2 regions of the Leifsonia sp. SIMBA_070 genome follow, and region 1 is predicted to be linked to the other one. Evidence: predicted binding sites of a transcription regulator. Region 1 holds the regulator's gene; the other holds the start of a gene.
What was found. Region 1 encodes HrcA, which represses chaperone genes, less so after heat shock. Its sites were predicted from a motif close to TTNGCACTCGNNNNNNNCGAGTGCNAA; they were not measured.

Region 1 (5,992 bases):
GGCACCCCGATGCGCATGCGCGAGAATCGCCGCGAGGAGGACGTGTTCTCGGACGACGGCACGCCCTTCGTCCGCAATGGGATGACCGCCGTGCTGAAGATCCCGTTCGGTCCGTTCCGGGTGTCGGCGCCGGTGCGTGTCGTCTACGTCGTCGACGAACCGCACCGCCGCGGGTTCGCCTACGGCACCCTGCACGGCCACCCGGAGAGCGGCGAGGAGCTGTTCCAGGTGGAGCAGCGGGAGGACGGCACCGTCTGGTTCGTCGTGCGCGCCATCTCCCGGCCCTCCAACGCGTTCTACCGCCTCGTCGCCCCGGTCCTCATGCTCGTGCAGCGCAACTACACCGCCAAGTACCTCCGCGCCCTCCACCCGGCGAGCTCCGCCTGATGCCCAGCGCTCTTCCCCTCGGCGACCCGGCGCCGGTCGACGGACGCCTGCCCGCCACAGCCGCCGACGGCGCGCGGGACCGCGACTTCGGCGTGTACCTGCACGTCCCGTTCTGCCGCGTTCGGTGCGGTTACTGCGACTTCAACACCTACACGGCCACCGAACTGCGTGGCGTCTCCCAGTCCGACTACGCCGGTCATGCGGTGCGTGAGGTGGAGTTCGCAGCCGACGCCCTGCGAGCCAGCGGCATTCCGGAGCGGCCCGTCTCGACGGTGTTCTTCGGCGGAGGCACCCCGACCCTCCTCCCGCCCGGCGACCTGAGCGCGATGCTTGGCGCGGTGCGCGAGGCCTGGGGGCTGGCCGACGGCGCAGAGGTGACCACCGAGGCGAACCCCGACTCGGTCGACGCCGACGACCTCCGCAGGCTCGCCGACGCCGGCTTCACCCGCGTGTCGTTCGGGATGCAGTCCGCGGTCCCGCATGTGCTGGAGACCTTGGAGCGCACCCACGACCCGGCCCGCGTACCGCTGGTCGTCGGCTGGGCGCGCGAGGCGGGCCTCCAGGTGAGCCTGGACCTGATCTACGGGACGCCGGGAGAGTCGCTCGACGACTGGTCGCAGAGCCTCGACGCCGCGCTCGCGTGCGAGCCCGACCACCTGTCGGCGTACGCGCTGATCGTGGAGGCCGGGACCAAGCTGGCGCGCCAGATCCGCTCCGGCCAGGTGGCAGAGCCCGACGACGACCTCGAAGCGGACATGTACGAGCTGGCCGACCAGCGGCTGGCCGACGCCGGCTACGACTGGTACGAGGTCAGCAACTGGGCGACGGACGAGGTCCACCGCTCCCGTCACAACCTCGCCTACTGGCTCGGCCACGACTGGTGGGGCGTCGGTCCCGGCGCCCACAGCCACGTCGGCGGAGTCCGGTGGTGGAACGTGAAGCATCCCGCCGCCTACGCGCAGCGCGTGCTCGCCGGGGAGTCGCCGGCCGCCGGTCGCGAGACCCTGGACGCCGAGACGCGGCATGTCGAGCGGGTGCTGCTGCTGAGCCGGATCCGGGAGGGTGTGCGCACGACGGAGCTCGGCGACGCCGGCCGCCGGGAGGTGCCCGCCCTGATCGCGGACGGCCTCATCGACGGACGAGCCGCCCTCCGCGGGTCGATCGTGCTGACCCTGCGGGGGCGGCTCCTCGCCGACGCGGTGGTGCGGCGGCTGCTGGCGGACGACGCAGCAGACGCCGCCGATGCCGCCGAGGATGCTGCGGAGCGAACCGCTAGCTGACGAAGCGGATGGCGATCGGGTACGTGTAGAACTCGCCCTGGTTCGCCTTCACGGCCGCGATGATGCTGAACACGATGTTGAGCACCCACGCCGCGATGATGATGAAGATGCCGACGACGACGATCGACAGGATGCCGCCGACGACGTAGGCGATGAAGATGGTGATCTGGAAGTTCAGCGCCGTCGCCGTGTGCGAACGGACGAACGGGCCCCGGTCCTTCAGGACCAGGTAGCCGACGAGGGCGGGGATCCAGGAGAAGAGGATCCCGCCCACCTGCACGAGGGTCGCCCAGAGCTTCTCGTCGGCCGGGCTCAGCTGGGGCGCGCCGCCGTACGGCTGCTGGGGCGGGGGCGGCGGGGGTGTCGCGGACATGGTGCGGTTCTCCTCTGTCGGGCAGGGGTGGACGTGGTCGTCCCAGCCTAGGGCGCGCCGCCGTAGGCTGGAAAGACCCTGAACGCTCTCTGCCTACTTGATGAAGCGGAAGTTGATCGGGTAGCGGTAGGTGCCTCCGCTGTTGACCCGGACGAAGCCGAGGATCGAGAACACCAGGTTCAGGATGTACAGCGCCCACGGGATCAGCAGGCCGAACAGCAGGTAGCCGATGCCGTAGGTGAAGCTGCCGATGATGATCCCGATGATCTGCGACGCCACCCAGGCGATGATCCAGGTGATCTGCCAGTTGAGGGCTTCCTTGGCCTCCTGGTCGGTGAGCCGGCCCCTGTCCTTGAAGACGAGCCAGATGATGAGGGAGGGGAGGAACCACAGGATTCCGCCCAGGTGCGCGAACGACGCCCACTGCTTGTCCTGGGCGGGGTCGAGGGGAGCCGCGGCCGCTCCGGCGGGCTGTGGCGCTCCGGCGGGCTGTGCGTAGGGCTGCTGCGGCGGGACCCCTGCGTAGGGCTGCTGCGGCGGGACGTTGCCGTAGGGCTGCTGCGGCGGGACCCCGCCGTACGGCTGCTGCGGCGGGACGCCGGCGTTCGGGTCGGCGGGCTGATTCGGGTCTGTCATCGGCGGAACCCTTTCGTGTTCGGTTACGAGCGTGTCGAACCGGTGCCCATACGGTACTGCGGCCGTGTCTCAGCCAGCAATCATCCGCTGCGGGTTTCTGCGCGGTAGGATTGGCACTCAGGATCCGTGAGTGCTAATCGGTCGACGGGAGGCGGGTATGGTCTCGGAACGCAGCCTCGAAGTATTGCGCGTCATCGTCCAGGACTACGTCGCGTCGCGCGAGCCGGTGGGCTCCAAGAGCATCGTCGAGCGGCACTCCTTCGGCGTGTCCGCCGCGACCATCCGCAACGACATGGCTCTCCTCGAAGAGGAGGAGCTGATCGCGGCGCCGCACACCTCCTCCGGCCGGGTGCCGACCGACAAGGGCTACCGGCTCTTCGTCGACCACCTCGCCGAGATGCGTCCGCTCACGCCGGCGCAGCGCACCGCCATCGAGACCTTCCTCGGCCAGTCCGTCGACCTCGACGACGTCCTCTCGCGCACGGTGCGCTTGCTGTCCCAGCTCACCAACCAGGTCGCCCTCGTGCAGTACCCGTCGGTGGCGCGCTCGCGCATCCGCCACATCGAGCTCGTCGCCCTGTCGCCGCGCCGCCTGCTCAGCGTGCTCATCACCGACTCCGGAGCGGTGGAGCAGCGGGTGATCGAGCTGGCGTCCGAGCTGAGCGACGAAGATGTGGCCGAGATCCGCGGCGCGATCAACGGCGCCGCCGCCGGGCTGACGCTCGCCGAGGCCACGGCCCGGCTGCGCGACCTGCCGGCCGCGCTGACGGAGCGGACGCGCGCCCTGGTCGAGCCGGTCGCGAGCGCGCTGCTCGACCAGATCGCGGCCAACCGGCAGGAGAAGCTGGTGATGGCCGGCGCCGCCAACCTGGTGCGCACCGAGCTCGACTTCCCCGGCACCATCACCCCGGTGCTCGAGGCCATCGAGGAGCAGGTCGTCCTGCTCCGGCTGTTCGACGAGATGGCCACCGACCAGCACGGCGTCGCGGTCAGCATCGGCCGCGAGAACGCCGGGATCGGCCTGACGGAAGCATCCATCCTCTCCAGCGGTTACAGTGCGGCGGGGTCGGATGTCGCCCGGCTCGGCCTGCTCGGGCCGCTCCGCATGGACTACTCGGGCAACATGGCGGCGGTCCGCGCCGTCGCCCGCTACCTCTCCCGGCTGCTCGGCGACCAGTAGGCCGCCGCAGCCCTTCCCACAGCACTCGATCGAAAGAAGAAGGAACAGCCCACGTGGCCGACCACTACGAAATCCTGGGCGTCGAGCGCGACGCCAGCCCCGACGAGATCAAGAAGGCGTACCGCCGGCTGGCTCGCGAACTCCACCCGGACGTGAATCCGAGCTCCGAGGCGCAGGAGCGCTTCAAGCTCGTCACGCACGCCTACGACGTGCTCAGCGACCCGCAACAGCGGCAGCAGTACGACCTGGGCGGCTCAGGAGGCTTCGGCGGCGGCGCGGGCAGTGCCGACTTCGCCGGGTTCAGCGACATCTTCGAGACGTTCTTCGGAGGAGGCGGGGGAGCGACACGCGGTCCCCGCTCGCGTCGCGAGCGCGGACAGGACGCCCTGCTGCGCGTGGAGGTCGACCTCGACGAGGTCGTCTTCGGCACGCACCGCGACCTCGAGGTCGACACTGCGGTGGTCTGCGAGACCTGCAACGGCTCGTGCTGCCAGCCGGGCACCCAGCCCGTCACCTGCGACATCTGCCACGGCACCGGGAGCATCCAGCGCTCCGTGCGTTCGCTGCTCGGCAACGTGATGACGTCGAGCCCGTGCGGAACCTGCCGCGGCTACGGAACGGTCATCGCGACTCCGTGCGTCACCTGCCAGGGCCAGGGCCGCGTGCGCGCCCGCCGCACCGTTCCTGTCGACATCCCGGCCGGCGTCGACACCGGGTTGCGCCTGCAGATGCCGGGCAGCGGCGAGGCCGGCCCCGCGGGCGGCCCGAACGGCGACCTCTACCTCGAGATCAAGGTGAAGCACCACGAGGTGTTCAGCCGCGACGGCGACGACCTGCTGTGCACGCTCGAGCTTTCGATGACGGACGCGATCCTCGGCACCACGGCCACCGTGAAGGCGCTCGACGGCGACATCCGGCTCGAGCTCAAGCCCGGCACGCAGTCCGCCGACATCGTCACGGTCAAGGACCGCGGCATCACGCACCTGCGCGGCACCGGCCGCGGCGACCTCCGGGTCGGCATCCAGGTGGTCACGCCCACGAAGCTGGACCACAAAGAGAAAGAGCTGATCAAGAAGTTCGCGGCGACCCATAAGGCGGCGGAGCCCTCGCTGGCGCACTTCCAGCAGGGGCTGTTCGCGAAGCTCCGCGACCGGTTCCTCAACCTGTAGGCACCGGATGGCCTCCCTCTACCTGCGCGAGGACCTCGACGAGGTCGAGATCGGCGCGCGGCTGTCGCTGACCGGTGCGGAGGCGAAGCACGCAGCCACCGTCAACCGCACCCGGCCCGGCGAGTCCGTGCTGATCGGAAACGGGCGCGGGCTGGTGGCCTCCGGGGAGGTGCTGGTCGCGACGAGCGCGGAGCTCACGATCGACGTGGAGTCGGTGTCGCGCGTGGAGCGTCCTTCGCCTGCCGTGACGTTGGTGCAGGCGTTGGCGAAGGGCGACCGCGACGAGCTCGCGATCCAGGCCGCCACGGAGCTCGGCGTGGATGCGGTGCTGCCGTGGGCGGCCTCCCGCTCGGTGTCGCGCTGGGAAGGCGCGAAGGTGGCCAAGGGGCGCGAACGCTGGACGACGATCGTGCGGGAGGCCGCGAAGCAGTCGATCCGCGCCTGGACGCCGGAGGTGGGGGAGCTCGCCACGACGAAGCAGGTCGCCGCCCTGGCCGCCACCTCCCGTCTCCTCGTGCTGGAGCCCGACGCCGACGTGCCGCTCACCGCTCTCGAGCCGGACGACCGCGACCTCGTCCTGGTCGTCGGCCCCGAGGGCGGCATCGCCCCCCAGGAGCTCGCGCTCTTCCGCGACGCCGGCGCCGACCTCGTCCGCCTCGGCCCCACGGTGCTCCGCACATCCACCGCCGGCCCCGCCGCCCTCGCCCTCCTGAACGCCACCCTCCACCGCTGGTGACCCCGCCGCCGCCGCCCCCGCCGCGCCGCCCCCCGCCATCGAGTCCTCACTTTTTGCACACGGAGAGCGCGTTCACCGTGCATTAAGTGAGGACTCGATGGCTGGGTCGGAGGGGGCGAATAGGATGGAGACATGGCAGAGACGGAGCGTTCGATCTTCTCGCGGATCATCGCGGGCGAGATCCCGGCGGACGTGGTGTACGACTCGGAGCGACTGATCGCGTTCCGCGAC
Region 2 (5,992 bases), 900 kb from region 1:
CGCGTCCCCGAGGACGAGGCTGGATGGCCGTGGGCTGGGCGGCGCTCGCCACCATCGTGCTCGTGGGCGCCGGCATCGTCGGGCTCTCCCTGGTGAACGGCAGCATCTCGTTCCACGGCGCAGGGGCCTCCGCCTCCCGCACCGGGACGCCGACCCCCACGGCCACCCCCACCCCCACGCCCACCATCGTGCCGACGGTGAACCCGGCACTCAGCGTCAACGTGCTCAACGGCACCACTCGCGAGGGGCTGGCGAGCACGGTAGGAGACAAGCTGACGGCCGCCGGCTGGAAGGTCGGAGCGCTGGCGAATGCCGACCGCACCGACCTCGCGGCCACCATCATCTACTACGGAGACCCGGCGAACCAGGCGGCCGCCCTCGGCGTCGCGCAGTCCCTCCCGGGGGCGACCATCCAGCAGAGCACCGCCTTCTCGGACACCGGCGCGGACATCACCGTCGTCATCGGGGCGAACTACCCCGGGTGAGCCCGCGGAGGAGCGCCCTTCTCCTCTTTGTTACGCACGTGTTTAACTTCGGCCACATTTCGATACGGATTCACGAAATCGCTGGCGCCGCCCGGTATTCCACGCATTAGGATCGGGATTCAACGTGCGGCGTCGGATCGCGCGAGCGACACAGCAATGGGAGTAATGCATGGCGAACGGGACCGTGAAGTGGTTCAACGCTGAGAAGGGCTACGGCTTCATCACCGTCGAAGGTGGGGGACAGGACGTTTTCGTTCATTACTCCGCGATCGACATGGCGGGATACAAGGTTCTCGAAGAGGGCCAGCAGGTCGTGTTCGAGGTCGGCTCCGGGCAAAAGGGCCCGCAGGCCGAGTCGGTCCGACTGGCCTGACACCGATCCAGCAGCACCACACGGAGCGCCGTCCCCCGAGGGGCGGCGCTTCGTCGTTCCCCCGCAGCGAAGTCGTCTTGCACTCCACAGCCACGAGTGCCAGAATCGCTTTAGCACTCCATCTGATCGAGTGCTAAAAATCGGAATCTTTCGCACACGTCCGGGAGGGACGAGAAACACATGGCAAAGATCATTGCTTTCAACGAGGACGCGCGTCGCGGCCTCGAGCGCGGCCTGAACACCCTGGCGGACACCGTCAAGGTGACCCTCGGCCCGCGTGGTCGCAACGTCGTCCTCGAGAAGAAGTGGGGCGCCCCGACCATCACGAACGACGGCGTCTCGATCGCGAAGGAGATCGAGCTCGACGACCCGTACGAGAAGATCGGCGCGGAGCTCGTCAAGGAGGTCGCGAAGAAGACCGACGACGTCGCGGGTGACGGAACCACCACCGCGACCGTGCTGGCTCAGGCCCTGGTCAAGGAGGGCCTGCGCAACGTCGCGGCCGGCGCCGACCCCATCACGCTGAAGCGCGGCATCGAGAAGGCCGTCGCGGCGGTCACCGAGGAGCTCGTCGCGTCCGCCAAGGAGGTCGAGACCAAGGAGGAGATCGCGGCCACCGCATCCATCTCCGCTGGCGACACCACCATCGGCGAGATCATCGCCGAGGCGATCGACAAGGTCGGCAAGGAGGGCGTCGTCACCGTCGAGGAGTCGAACACCTTCGGCACCGAGCTCGAGCTGACCGAGGGCATGCGCTTCGACAAGGGCTTCCTGTCGCAGTACTTCGTGACGGACCAGGACCGCCAGGAGGCGGTGTTCGAAGACCCGTACATCCTCATCGCCAACCAGAAGATCAGCAACATCAAAGACCTTCTGCCGATCGTCGACAAGGTGATCCAGGCCGGCAAGCCGCTCCTCATCATCGCTGAGGACGTCGACGGCGAGGCCCTGGCGACCCTGATCGTCAACAAGATCCGTGGCATCTTCAAGTCCGTCGCCGTCAAGGCTCCGGGCTTCGGCGACCGCCGCAAGGCCATGCTGCAGGACATCGCGATCCTCACCGGCGGCCAGGTCATCTCCGAGGAGGTCGGTCTCAAGCTCGAGAACGTCACCCTCGACCTGCTCGGTCAGGCCCGCAAGGTCGTCATCACGAAGGACGAGACCACGATCGTCGAGGGCACCGGTGACTCCGAGGCCATCGCCGGCCGCGTGCAGCAGATCCGCAACGAGATCGAGTCGACCGACTCGGACTACGACCGCGAGAAGCTGCAGGAGCGCCTCGCCAAGCTCGCGGGTGGCGTCGCCGTCATCAAGGCGGGCGCGGCCACCGAGGTCGAGCTCAAGGAGCGCAAGCACCGCATCGAGGACGCCGTCCGCAACGCGAAGGCCGCCGTCGAGGAGGGCATCGTCGCCGGTGGTGGCGTGGCCCTCATCCAGGCCGGCAAGACCGCGTTCGAGAAGCTGGAGCTGACCGGTGACGAGGCTACGGGCGCGAACATCGTCAAGGTCGCCATCGAGGCTCCGCTGAAGCAGATCGCGATCAACGCGGGCCTCGAGGCCGGCGTCGTCGTCGAGAAGGTCCGCAACCTGCCCGTCGGACACGGCCTCAACGCCGCGACCGGCGAGTACGTCGACATGCTGGCCGCCGGCATCAACGACCCGGTGAAGGTCACCCGCTCGGCGCTGCAGAACGCCGCGTCGATCGCCGGACTGTTCCTCACCACCGAGGCCGTCGTGGCCGACAAGCCCGAGAAGAACCCGGCGCCCGTGGGCGACCCGGGTGCGGGCATGGACTTCTGAGTCCAGCCATTCCCTGAAGAAGGCGCCTCCCGCTCGCGTAGCGGGGGGCGCCTTCTTCTTTATGGATTCTCAGAACTTCAGTGGTGCGCGCCGCGTGTGGGAGCGCCACCATGGAGGGGTGTTGCGCCGGGGGATGGGGAGGGGCAAACGATGACCGACACCAGTGATGGCGATGGGTTGGCGCCCCCACGCCGGGACGAGCCGTGGCTTCCGAACGGCTCTCCGGCGTGGGACGAGCCGTCGGTGTCCCGCATCCTGACTTTCGCCGACGGGACGCGGATCGTCCGCCTGATCACCGGGGTGGAGCTCGAATACGAAGCTCATGCCTGGAGCGGCCTGGCGCCGCCGCGCTGACGTGGTGACCCCCGTGAGGGAGGGTGACGATTCCGGCGACCGGGCCTACGCTGACGGCTATGACCGAGTTCGGCGAGAGGCTCTTCACCGCCTTGCTGCTTCGCGACGACGGGGCGCCGCTCCAGCGACTGACGCTGCCGGCGGACGTGTCGTTCCCACCGCGGCGGATCCGCGTGCCCGCAGAGATCTCGGGGGTGGCGGTGTTCGAGGTGTTCGAGCTGATGGACGCCCGCCAGTGGCCGGACAGTGTTCAGTACCGGCTGACGTCGACGGTGCCTCGCTCGCCGTCGAGCGCCGAACTGCCCGAGCAGGGGCAGGCCGACTGACCTCGCCGTGTCACCCGAACTGGGGGTAGAAGCCCGGTGTCACTCGCGATCGTTCGGGATGCATGATGTGCGCGTGGACCCTTGATCAGGCTGGGATCAAAGGAGGTTTCTCATGTCCGACAAGCTTGAAGATTACATACACCCACCGCACCCGCCGCGCCTGCGCGAGCACATCGGTCTCATCCACTGGGAGCGCGGCGCGGGAGGCGAGTGGACGGCGGAGACCGTGCGCGGTCAGTTCGCCGGTGGAGACTCCCATGCCTGGGTCGTGCGGCTCTACAACGGCATCGAGCTCGAGTACGACCTCGCTGATTGGGCGCCGTTCCAGCCCTGAGCGCCAGTGAGCCGTGCGGTGAACCGGCGCGGGGGCGCCGGTCCACCGCAGGCGAGCCGGCCGTTGTGGACCCATTCCGGTTGGAACGGCGGCGGCTCACTCATGAAGACGGGCCGCTGGCCGAATCGTGATGCGAGCACTGTATATCGGGATGAACTCCGCGGCGTGTATGGCTTCAGGTAGGAGGTGCGATCGCGCCGCCGGAGGGGAGCCAGGTCGATGCACGCACTGAGGTTGCCCAGCGCAGTGGCCTCCCTGGTCATCGCCCTCGCCCTGGCCGTGGCCGCAGCGCCCGCAGCACCCGCAGCACCCGCAGCACCCGCAGCCGGGGGAGCGACCGTCCACGCGTCAGGAGACGACGGTCACTACTGCGACGGCTGCGAACCGCCGATGTCGTATTCGGGAGGTCCCACCATGGACACCGGAGAGGCCGACGGGCTGCTCGTCACTCCGATCTTCTGGGCGCCTCCCGGTTCGGCGGCGTTCCCTCCCGGCTACGTCGACACCATCGACCGGTACGTCGACGACGTCGCGACGGCCAGCGGCACGGACGGGAACGTGTACTCCGTCGCGTCCGAGTACTACGACACCAGCCAGGGGAAGCGCGTCCCGCTGACGTACCGGGTGGCGGCGGGGACGCCCGTGATGGACGATGCGGCCTTCCCCGCGGACGGATGCTCCCCGGGGGGCGAGGCCGTCACGGCGTGCCTGACCGACGACCAGCTGCGCGCCGAGCTGAGCCGGCTGGTCGACTCCCTGGGGCTGCCCACGGGACTGGGCCGGTTCTACCCGGTCTTCCTTCCCCCGCAGGTGGAGACCCAGGATCGCGACGGGACCACCTCCGTGTCGTCCTTCTGCGGCTACCATCGGGTGTTCGGGCCGGCCGACGCCCGCATCGTGTACGGCGACGAACCGTACAAGGACGCGAACTGCGACGGCGGCCAGGCGCCCAACGGCAGCCGCGCCACCGACGGCGCCATCAGCACGCTCAGCCACGAACTCGCCGAGGCGATGACCGATCCGGATGGCGAGAATCCCGCCTGGTTCGACGCGACCGGACACGAGATCGGCGACCTGTGCGCCGACGACTACGGGACGGCGCTCGGATCCGTCGATCCTGCGCATCCCTTCACGACGGAGTACAACCAGCTGATCGACGGCCACCCGTATTACACGCAGACCGAGTTCAGCGACGCCGCGTACGGCAGCTTCGGACCGGGGTTCGGCTGCGCCCAGAGCGAGAGCCAGGCCACCACGGATCCCTCAGCGGAGCCGACCGACATCGCCGAGGTGTTCACGGATGCGACACCGAACGACCTCCGCTCGGGTGAGACGTCCAGCGTCCAGACGATCGTGACGGATCGTGCAGGCGACCCGGTCGTCGGCGACCGCGTCAGCTTCAGCAGCTACGCCGTCTCGGATCAGGGGAGCTGCGGATCCTTCGACCACGACTCCGCCCTCACCGACGCGAACGGCAGCGTCGTGGTGACCTACACCGGCAGCTCCGATTCCGTCACGTGCGCGCTCGTCGCGCTGGATGCCCGGGGCGGGCACTCGGCACTGACGCGCGTGTACCAGGGGGATGCCGCCGCTGCCGCTCCGACCGCGAAGGCGGCGTTCCCGGATGCGGTGCATCCTGGAGCGCCGGCCGAGGACTTCTCCGTCGCGTTCCGCAACCCGTCCGCCGACCCGATCACGAACGCGCAGGTCGAGTTCGACGCGTACCGCGCCGATCATGCGACGACGGCGGTCGACGCCGGCCGGCTGCACCTCACCTACACCGTCGCCGGCTCCTCGGCGGCGCCCGCTGCCGTCCACCTCAGCGGCTCGACGAAGGACGGGAACATCGTTGGCATCATCGGCGACGGCGGCACCCTGAAGCTCGCGCCGCATTCGACCACCACGATCACGTTCCACCTCACCACCGCCGCCTCGGTGCCGGTGAAGACGACAACCCCCCAGCTGTCCTTCGAGGCGTACCTCGACCAGGTCAACCGCGCGTCCGGCTCCGGGACGACCCTCGCGGACACCTATTCGCACGACGTCCGCATCACGGCCGCCACGCCCTGGATCCAGACGTTGCCGGGCATCCTCACCGTCGCCCTCGCCGTGCTGCTGGTCGTCGCCGCGATCGTCGCTGCGATCCTCCTCGCCCGCCGCCGTACGCCCGCACCTCCACCTGACGCCCTCGAGCGGTGAGTCCGATCACTGGCGGGCGAAGAGCGGCGTTCCGCGCCGCCACACCTGGCGGATGTTGAGCGTGTCCGAGATCCGGGCGGTCGGGTCGCCGTCCACGAGGACGAGGTCGGCCCGCAGGGAC

Region 2: a site for HrcA is predicted at 969-995, ahead of groL (chaperonin GroEL). Genes of this name have one in related genera too.

The regions. Positions count from the first base shown of each region.
Region 1 covers NZ_JAWRYK010000001.1:1,524,022-1,530,013, forward strand. The annotation lists gene SB754_RS07110 (DUF1990 family protein) at 1-387, shown strand, start outside; gene hemW (radical SAM family heme chaperone HemW) at 387-1,667, shown strand; gene SB754_RS07120 (DUF4870 domain-containing protein) at 1,660-2,040, opposite strand; gene SB754_RS07125 (DUF4870 domain-containing protein) at 2,134-2,676, opposite strand; gene hrcA (heat-inducible transcriptional repressor HrcA) at 2,834-3,856, shown strand; gene dnaJ (molecular chaperone DnaJ) at 3,910-5,025, shown strand; gene SB754_RS07140 (16S rRNA (uracil(1498)-N(3))-methyltransferase) at 5,033-5,761, shown strand; gene SB754_RS07145 (histidine triad nucleotide-binding protein) at 5,894-5,992, shown strand, end outside.
Region 2 covers NZ_JAWRYK010000001.1:2,419,415-2,425,406, reverse strand. The annotation lists gene SB754_RS11380 (LytR C-terminal domain-containing protein) at 1-485, shown strand, start outside; gene SB754_RS11375 (cold-shock protein) at 655-858, shown strand; gene groL (chaperonin GroEL) at 1,039-2,658, shown strand; gene SB754_RS11365 (hypothetical protein) at 2,809-3,012, shown strand; gene SB754_RS11360 (hypothetical protein) at 3,072-3,338, shown strand; gene SB754_RS11355 (hypothetical protein) at 3,451-3,672, shown strand; gene SB754_RS11350 (hypothetical protein) at 3,907-5,871, shown strand; gene SB754_RS11345 (amidohydrolase family protein) at 5,878-5,992, opposite strand, start outside.